DNA from 4 places in the Sphingobium sp. DC-2 genome. Region 1 is predicted to be linked to each of the others. Evidence: riboswitches for the same ligand, from Rfam matches in the RefSeq annotation. Region 1 holds a riboswitch; each other region holds the start of a gene.
The links. A riboswitch is a leader RNA that binds a small molecule or an ion and turns the genes downstream of it on or off. The one in region 1 is predicted to bind cobalamin.
Positions count from the first base shown of each region.

Region 2: linked by a shared signal. The riboswitch ahead of ET21_RS0109185 (TonB-dependent siderophore receptor) and the one ahead of ET21_RS0120705 (DUF1636 domain-containing protein) in region 1 are both predicted to bind cobalamin.
Region 3: linked by a shared signal. The riboswitch ahead of ET21_RS0113500 (TonB-dependent siderophore receptor) and the one ahead of ET21_RS0120705 (DUF1636 domain-containing protein) in region 1 are both predicted to bind cobalamin.
Region 4: linked by a shared signal. The riboswitch ahead of ET21_RS0111625 (TonB-dependent siderophore receptor) and the one ahead of ET21_RS0120705 (DUF1636 domain-containing protein) in region 1 are both predicted to bind cobalamin.

Region 1 is NZ_JNAC01000114.1:333,991-336,188, forward strand. It holds gene ET21_RS0120700 (OprO/OprP family phosphate-selective porin) at 1-603, shown strand, start outside; cobalamin riboswitch at 675-871, shown strand; gene ET21_RS0120705 (DUF1636 domain-containing protein) at 1,056-1,463, shown strand; gene cobT (nicotinate-nucleotide--dimethylbenzimidazole phosphoribosyltransferase) at 1,460-2,198, shown strand, end outside.
Region 2 is NZ_JNAC01000043.1:87,130-89,327, reverse strand. It holds gene ET21_RS0109195 (HdeD family acid-resistance protein) at 1-144, shown strand, start outside; gene ET21_RS0109190 (YdcH family protein) at 259-444, shown strand; cobalamin riboswitch at 644-901, shown strand; gene ET21_RS0109185 (TonB-dependent siderophore receptor) at 1,077-2,198, shown strand, end outside.
Region 3 is NZ_JNAC01000057.1:166,536-168,733, reverse strand. It holds gene ET21_RS0113505 (molybdenum cofactor guanylyltransferase) at 1-373, opposite strand, end outside; cobalamin riboswitch at 441-665, shown strand; gene ET21_RS0113500 (TonB-dependent siderophore receptor) at 833-2,198, shown strand, end outside.
Region 4 is NZ_JNAC01000051.1:196,923-199,120, forward strand. It holds gene ET21_RS0111625 (TonB-dependent siderophore receptor) at 1-1,020, opposite strand, end outside; cobalamin riboswitch at 1,236-1,482, opposite strand; gene ET21_RS0111630 (amidohydrolase) at 1,713-2,198, opposite strand, start outside.

The DNA.
Region 1 (2,198 bases):
CGCATCGGCAAGACTCAGCTGCATTTCGGCGCATCCGGCCATTGGCGGGACCTCAACCGTCTGTCGGATGAGCCACTGCGCTACCGCCAGCGCCCCTATCTGCACACGGTCAACACGCGTTTCCTCGCGACGCCAGCAATCGATGCTACGGGCGAAAGCCATTATGGGCTGGAGCTCGCGGGGACGCGCGGGCCGCTCTATTGGGCCGGTGAAACGCACTGGCTGCGGACGAAGCGGCCCGGCCTTTCGGACCCGACATTCTTCGGCGGCTATGCTGAGGTCGGCTATTTCCTGACCGGCGAGACACGCGCCTACAAGAACGGCATTTTCGGCAGCACCAAGCCCAGGCAGGCCTTTGGCGACGGCGGGATGGGCGCGCTGCAACTCACCGCGCGCTATGACTATCTGGACCTGAATGACAAGGATATCGTGGGCGGCACCCAAAATGCCTGGATTTTGGGCCTGGTATGGACGCCGATCGAATATCTCCGCTTCAACCTCAACTACGCCCATCTGCGCTACACCGATGCGGCCATTCCGGCGGGCACCGACCGCGATTACAGCGCAAATGTCGTGGGCTGGCGCGCCGAACTGGACTTCTGATCCGGCGGGGCATGGCCGGGCAGGGCCCGTGCCCCGCATCTAGCCGCTTGCGGCGTCAGCCCGTCCGCATTATCAGCAGCGCCGCGACAGGTTCCCCATCAAGGGGATGAAAAGGGAAGTCGGGTCAAAGCCCGCGCTGCCCCTGCAACTGTAAGCGGAGAGCGTACGGCCATCATGCCATTGGAACCCCCCGCAGGGGCTTTCCGAGAAGGCGGCCGGACGCACCGACCCGCGAGCCAGGAGACCTGCCTGCCGCAGTCGTTCTTCGACCGGACAGGGTGTGCCGGACGAACGGGGATATCCCTCGCTGAGCGACAGCCATCGCCTTGCCGGTGCGGCCGTGCAGGACGCGTATCGCTGTGCGCCCCTGCTTCGTCCGTCCGCAAGGCTGTTTGCGGTCGAAGCGGGGAGCCGGAAATGACGATCCATGATGTGACGCGGGGGCGCGGCTGATGCTGCGCCGGGTTGAGGCCGGGGCGGCGGTGGTGGTCTGTTCGACCTGCCGCCTGTCCGCCGGCCAAAGGGAAGATGGGGAAGGGCGGCGCGGCGGCGCTTTGCTGGCGCAGGCGCTGCGTTCCGTCCAGGCAAGCGACAGCAGCTATGCCGCCGTGGAGGTCCAGGAAATGCCCTGCCTCTTCGCCTGCCAGCGCCACTGCACGGTGCATCTGCGCGCGCCTGGCAAGGTGGGCTATGTGCTGGGTGACTTCACGCCGGATGAAGAAGCCGCGCGGGCGATACTCGACTATGCCATCCGCCATGCCGCCAGCGACGAAGGCGTGGTGCGCTATGCCGACTGGCCGCAAGGGGTGAAGGGCCACTTCATCGTGCGGACCCCGCCTGAGGGATTTGTCTGCACATGACCCGTTTTCGCGATCGCGCGGCATTCGACCGGGCGCTGGCGGCCTTGCCCGGCCCCGACATGCTGGCGAGGGAGGCGGCCGCGAGCCGTCAGGCGTCGCTGACGAAGCCTGCGGGATCGCTAGGGCGGCTGGAGGCGATCGCGCTGTTCATGGCGGGATGGCAGGGGCGCGAACGGCCACGGGCAGAGCGCATCCGTGCCGCCCTGTTCGCTGGCAACCACGGCGTTGCGGCGCGCGGGGTGAGCGCCTTTCCGCCGGAAGTGACATCGCAGATGGTCGCGAATTTCCACAATGGCGGCGCGGCGATCAATGCGCTCGCCGCCGCGTGCGGGGCGGAGCTGGTGATCGTGCCGATCGATCTGGACCGGCCGACTGCTGATATTTGCGACGGCCCGGCGATGGCCGAAGCGGAATGCCTGGCGGCGATAAATGCCGGTGCGGCGGCGGTGCGGCCAGACATCGACCTGCTGCTGCTGGGCGAGATGGGCATCGGCAACACGACGCCAGCCGCCGCCATTTGCGCGCAGGTACTGGGCGGGGAAGCCAAGCAATGGGCAGGCCGGGGCACCGGACTCGATGCGCGCGGGCTGGAGCGCAAGCAGGAGGCGGTGCGTCGCGCGCTGGCGCTTCATGGGGAAGCATGCAGCGGCGCGTTCGAAACGCTGCGCCGCCTTGGCGGTCGGGAAATCGCCGCCATTGCGGGCGCGGTGCTGGCGGCGCGGATGGATCATGTGC
Region 2 (2,198 bases), on a different contig from region 1:
CTGTCGGTCGCCTGGCTGATCGCGGGGTGGGCGCTGATCGCCGGGTTCGTGCTGATCGGGCTGGCGCTGCGGCTGCGGCGCAAGGACCGGGAGCGCGCGGACGACGCGGGCCCGGCCGATGTCCCGGCCCAGGCGGCGGTCTGATGATGGCGGGGAGGAAGGACGCGCCAGAATAATGGAAACGGCGTGAACTTCCTTCCCGTCTCAACGATGCGCCCGGAGCGGCGCGAACATCCTCAACTTGGCATGGAGATGACGATGTCCGATTATCATGTGAGCTATTTGCGGCGAGAGCATGCCCGCCTCGACAGCGAAATCCAGAAGGAGGCGGCCCGCCCCTATCCCGATGAGCTGCACATCGCCCGGCTCAAGAAACTGAAGCTCGCGCTCAAGGACCAAATGGAAGGGCTTTGCAACATCACCGGCGGCAGCCGGGTCGCCTGAAGGTGCTGGGCGGGGAGAAACGCCCCGCCCTCACTTGCCCCATAGGCGAGCAGATCGCCCCGCTTCTGCTGGAGGCGATCGGGAGATAGCGGCCAGTCCGCATCCTCCACCATGCGCATTTTCATCATCGCTTCCATCACGGGCTTGCCCTCAACAATCACTGGCGATATCTGTGCCGCCGTTCGACAGGCCTCGCCTGCCGGACATTGATCGCGCCGGTGCTCCGAGAGGAGCTTAAAATGGGAACGCGGTGCGGGCTGTCCAGACCTGTTCTGGCTGGCCCAAATCCGGGGCTGTCCCTGCAACTGTAAGCGGTGAGCGCGATGCATATCGCGGCTGGGCATATGTCCCATCCGCAGCCACTGGGCCGGACGCTAAATCCTGCGAGGCCTGGGAAGGCCATGCATCAAGCGATGACCCGTGAGCCAGGAGACCTGCCGGCGTCTGGTCGCTCTTGCCCTGGTCCAGGGGATGGCCGAGGCACGGTGATATTCCGTCTGAGCGACGCATGTGCGGCGGGGGCCGCATCGACCCAAGCGACGGCGCCGGGGGCGTCGCGCTGTCGCGTGGGCCGGCCGTTCGCGCGGACGCCCTCGCTCGACGTCGATGACGCCAGACAGGGTTTGTTGATCATGACTATTTCCAGATTTGCGCTGTGCGCGGCCACCAGCCTGGCTGCGCTTTCGTCCGCTGCCCATGCCGCGGAGGCCGAACCGTCGGACACCATCCTGGTCACCGGCCTGCGTGCCGAAACCAGCCTGGACACCGTTAGCAGCGGCAGCCGCCTGGGCCTTACCGTCTTCGAAACGCCCGCCAGCATAGAGGTGCTGGACGGCGACGCGATCCGGGCGCGGGGCGACATCTCCATTCAGGAAGCGGTGAGCCGCGCCACCGGCATCACCTTCCAGGGATCGCCAGGGAACGGCAATACGGCACTGGCGGCGCGCGGCTTTTCGGGCCACGGATCGGTGCAGTTGCTGGTCGACGGCATGCGCCTGTTCGTGGCTTCGGGCACGCTCACCTTCCCGGTAGATCCGTGGACGGTGGAGCGTGTCGACGTGCTGCGCGGCCCAAGCTCGGTGATTTCGGGCGAAGGCGCGATCGGCGGCGCGATCAACGTCATCATGAAGAAGCCGGTGACGGATCGCACGGTCATGCAGGCCCGCGTCGCCTATGGGTCGGACAATGCGGTGCAGATCGCGGGAGACATTGGCGGCCCTATCGGCGGCGGTCTGTCCTACCGCCTGACCGCCAGCGCCACACGATCGGACGGCTGGCTCGACCGCAACAGCGAGAACCAGAATCTCGCCATTTCAGGCGCGCTCCGCTGGGATGCCACGCCCACGCTCAGCTTCACTCTGGCGTCCGACTATGGCAATGTTCATATCCTGCCCTATTTCGGCACGCCCCTGAATGATGGCCGGTTCGACAAGCGTTTTCGCGAGATAAACTTCAACATCACCGACAGCGAGAATCATTTCCGTGATAGCTGGACGCGCCTGTCCACGGAATGGCAGGCTTCGGATACAGTGACGCTGCGCAATGCCGCTTACTACCTCCAGTCGAACCGCGATTATCTCAATGCAGAGAATTACCGCTTCTCCCCCGCGACCGGGCTGGTGACGCGCGGCGACTATCTCAACATCATCCACCGGCAGGACCAATATGGGGATCATGGCGACATCACGATCCGCACGCCATTGGGCGGATCGGTGGAGAACAGCCTGCTCGTCGGCTTCGACGTCAATCGCATC
Region 3 (2,198 bases), on a different contig from region 1:
CAGGCCAGAACCCGGCCAGTTGCTGCCCCTTCAAAACCGCAGCGCTTTCGCCGACCAGCGCCTCCGCCAGCGCCGCCGGATAGACCGGCATGTCGCACCCGGTCGTCAGCACCGCGTCAAGTCCTTCGGCCCGCGCATGATGCAGCGCCGCGTTCAGCCCGCCCAGCGGCCCCATGTCCGGCACGGGCCGGTCCGCCAGCCCCGTCATCCCCTCGACCGTCCGGCCGCAGACGACCACCACCTCCACATGCGCCCCGATCGCAGCCGCCGCATGCTCCAGCAGAGTCCGCCCGTCCGGCAGCACCGCAGCCGCCTTGTCGCTCCCGAACCGGCTGGAACGCCCACCGGCCAGCACCGCGCCCAGCAATCGCATTCGTCCACTCCTTGGCAGAACCCGTCATTTCCCCTATGGCGCGCCGCGTGGGCGGGCAACCGCTCACATGAAAGAAGATCGCGCCGGAAAGGGAATGCGGTGCGGGCGAGCCTTCGCCCAATTCCGCGGCTGTCCCTGCAACTGTAAGCGGCGAGCGCGATGCACTTGGTAACTCACGCTTTCGAAAGGGGAGGGCGCGGGGAACCGGCCACTGGGCGCGAGTCCGGGAAGGCCCGTGCATCGCTGCCCTGACCCGCGAGCCAGGAGACCTGCCGGCGCATGGTCGCTCTTGCCTTGGGTCCAGGGACAGGCCCAGGCACGGTGTTTTTCCGTCTGAGCGACGAAGCGGCGGGGGCCGCATCGGTGCGCGGGGCGGGCTGGCGTCTCCTTGTCTCGCGCACCGGCCGCTCGCGCGGAAGCCCTGGCCCTCATGTCGCATGGCGCTCAGGGAAGACAATCATGTTGAAGACAAGCATTTCGCTCATCGCGTTCCTCGCCGCAACGCCTGCCGTCGCGGAGGAATCGGGGGAGATCGTCGTCACCGCGCTCGGCATTGAGCAGCCGACGGACGAGGTCGGACAAGCGGTCACCGTCATTGATGAAAAGACGATCGAGACCCGCCAGAATGTCAGCGTCGTCGATCTGCTGGCGACCACGCCGGGCATCCGCTTCAACCGGACGGGCAGCCTCGGCAATGTCACCAGCGTGTCGGTGCGCGGCGCGGAAACGACGCAGACGCTGGTGCTGATCGACGGGGTCAAGGTCAACGACCCCAGCGGCATCGGCGATCAATATGATTTCGGCAATCTGCTGGTCGGCAATATCCGCCGTATCGAGGTGCTGCGCGGCTCCAACTCCATCGCCTATGGCAGCCAGGCGATCGGCGGTGTTGTCAACGTCATGACCGGCGTGCCGGGTGAAGGCTTCGGCGGCAAGGCGTCGGTCGATTATGGCTATGCCGACACGCTGAACGCGAAGGCGGACGTATCGGGCACCAGCGGCATCGTTTCCGGCGGCGTTGGCGTCGCCTATTTCAGGACGGACGGTATTTCCGCCGTCTCGCCCGGCTTCGGCGGATCGGAAAAGGACGGTTATGAAAATGTCACCGGCAACGCCCGGTTGAAGATCGCCTTCACCGATGATGTCAGCCTGGACCTTCGCGGCTATTATATCCATGGCGATCTTGACTATGACAGCTTCTTCGGCGCGCCTGCCGACAGCCCGGACGTCGCCCGGTCGAACCAGTATATCGGCTATGCGGGCCTCAACTTCGCACTGCTCGACGGCACGCTGACCAACCGCGCGGCGGTGACCTGGTATCGGCAGGACCGCGATTATTATTTCCTGCGCGGCACTGATCCCGATTTCGGCTATTCCGGCAACAATCTCCGCTTCGAATATGAAGCCGTCTATCAGCCCGCCGACGAAGTGAAGCTGCTGCTCGGCTATGAGCATGAGCGGCCTGACTATGAATTTTTCGGCTTCGGATCGCGCGAAAGCCACAGGGCGAACATCGACAGCGTTTATGGCCTCGCCGTGGTGAAGCCGCTCTCTGGTCTGTCCGTGACTGCTGGCGTGCGCCGCGACGATCATAGCCAGTTCGGCGGGGCGACCACCTTCGGCGCCAACGCCAACTATTCGCCCAATGGCGGCGTCACCAATTTCCGCCTGAGCTATGGCGAAGGGTTCAAGGCGCCTTCGCTCTATCAGCTTTACGACACGTACAGCGGCAATCCCGCCCTGAAGCCGGAACGCTCCAAAAGCTATGACATCGGCTTCGACCAGAATCTGGGCAGCGACAAGGCCGTGCTGTCCGTCACCGGCT
Region 4 (2,198 bases), on a different contig from region 1:
AATGATGCCGTCCGTGCCGAAGCGAAGGCTGGATTCGAAGCTGCCCTTGTAACGCTGCCCCTTGTCGCCATAGTCGAAGCCGGCAGCGGTGTAGCCCTTGCGGGTCGTGTCCGCCATTTGCGCGGTCACGGCGTTGGTCCAACGACCGTCGAGAGCGGTCAACTCGGCGCGAATGAGGCCGTAGAAAGCCTTGTTCTTGAAATGGACGCCGGGACTGTCGACAGTGTAGCCAAACAGCGGGCTGCCCGGATCATTCTCGCTATCGTTGGTATCGGCGTCAGTGTAGCTGTAGCGTGCGACGCCGGTGACCTTGAAGTTGTCCGCCGGCGACCAGATCAGCTTGGCGGACAGGCCTGCGCTGTCCGATCCCACGTCGCGGGTGCCATAGCGTGCGGTCGGCGTTCCTTTGGTGTGGTAATAGGAGCCGGAGACGGCATAATCGAGGTCGCCGGTAACGCCAGCCGCGCGGAGCCCGCCAGTGAACGTGCCGAAAGAGCCGCCCTCGGCCCGGGCCGAGAAGCCGGGCGCTTCCGCGCCGGTCAGGGTGATATATTGGATCACGCCGCCGATCGCGTCCGACCCATAGAGGGAGGACTGCTGGCCGCGCAGCACTTCGACCTTGGCCTCTGGATCGGCGATCAGCGTACCGAAATCATATTCGCCATAATAAGGATCGGAGGCCTTGATTCCGTCGATCAGGACCAGGACGTGATTGCCCTCCGAACCACGCACGCGGATCTGGGTCAGGCCGCCGATCGCGCCGGTGCGGTTGACCGCCACGCCAGGCACGTCGCGCAGGATATCGGAGATGATCCGCGTCTGGCGCGTTTCGAGCGCTTCTGCGTCCAGCACCGTTATGGAGGCGCCGATCTGCTTGACCGGCACCGCCTCACCGGAGCGGCTTCCGGTCACGACGATGGTGTCGCCATCTTCATTCCTGGTGGGTTGGCTGGGATTGGATTGTGCGAAAGCCGGCGTCGCCGTCAGAGCCAGCAGAGACAGATATTGGATCGACTTCATGTTCGTTCCCCCCGCGCCTGAGCTTGGACGGCGGGGGCAAACCGGCACATATCGTCAGGGCTGACCTGAAACGGTCAACCAGGCGCACGAACGGTCGGCCTGCGACGGCGGCCGGGCGCATGTCGCCCGCAGACGCAGACCCTCACGGCCCCAGCCGCTTAGGTTCGTCGCTCAGACGGAGAAGTACCGTGCCTTGACCATCCCCTGGACCAAAGCAAGAGCGACCTAGCGCCGGCAGGTCTCCTGGCTCGCGGGTCATAACTTGATGCACGGCCTTCCCAGGCCTCGCAGGAATTAGCGTCCGGCCCAGTGGCTGGCGGTTCGGGACAATCCCATCCGCACATGTGCATCGCGCTCACCGCTTACAGTTGCAGGGACAGCCTCGGATTGGGATGGATTTCGCCATCCGCACCGCGTTCCCTATTAAGCCCCTTTCGGGGCACCGGCGCGATCATTGCCCATGCCGGGATACGGCATGAACGTCCCGCCAATATGCTGTTGGTGCTTGCAGCGCAAGACAGCTTTTGCCGAAAGCTGTCGTTCGCGAAACTGTTTGCGAGCGGCCGCTTTGCCCCAACGCCCGGTGAAGTGGCCCCTCGCCGGAGGCGAGGAGCCGACAATTCAAAATGGCGAAGTCCATCGTGTCCCGCGTTTCCGAGCCGATGGGTGCTGGTGTTTGCACACCGACGGCATCAGTTGCCCCCGTTCTGAGCCAGTATTGCGGTTACCAATGCCGCTGCGCCATTGCGGATAGCTTGGCGGGCAGAAGGTGCATAGTTGGGCGAGTGATTGGTGGGCGGGGCAATGCCCTTCTCCTTGTAGCCGTTGAGCACCGTAGGATCGTCGCCCCCGATCATGAGATAGATTGAAGGAATCCCTGCCGCAGCGAACATTGAAAAATCCTCGCTGCCCGAAAAGCCAGGCGCGGAAGCCGGCATGGAGACGACACCCTCCCCGAAGACCGATTTCAGGGGCGGCGTGAGACGCGCGACCAGCGAACTGTCGTTGCGGGTCTCGGCCGTTCCATAGGGGCGGACAATCGAGGGCGGCGGCGCCCCCGCAATCATCGCGACGCCCTTGGCGGTCTTTTCAACACCATCGAGCAGAAGCGCGCGAACTTCGGGGGTGAAAGAACGCAGCGACAGCCGCAACGTGGCGGTGTCCGGGATGATATTGCC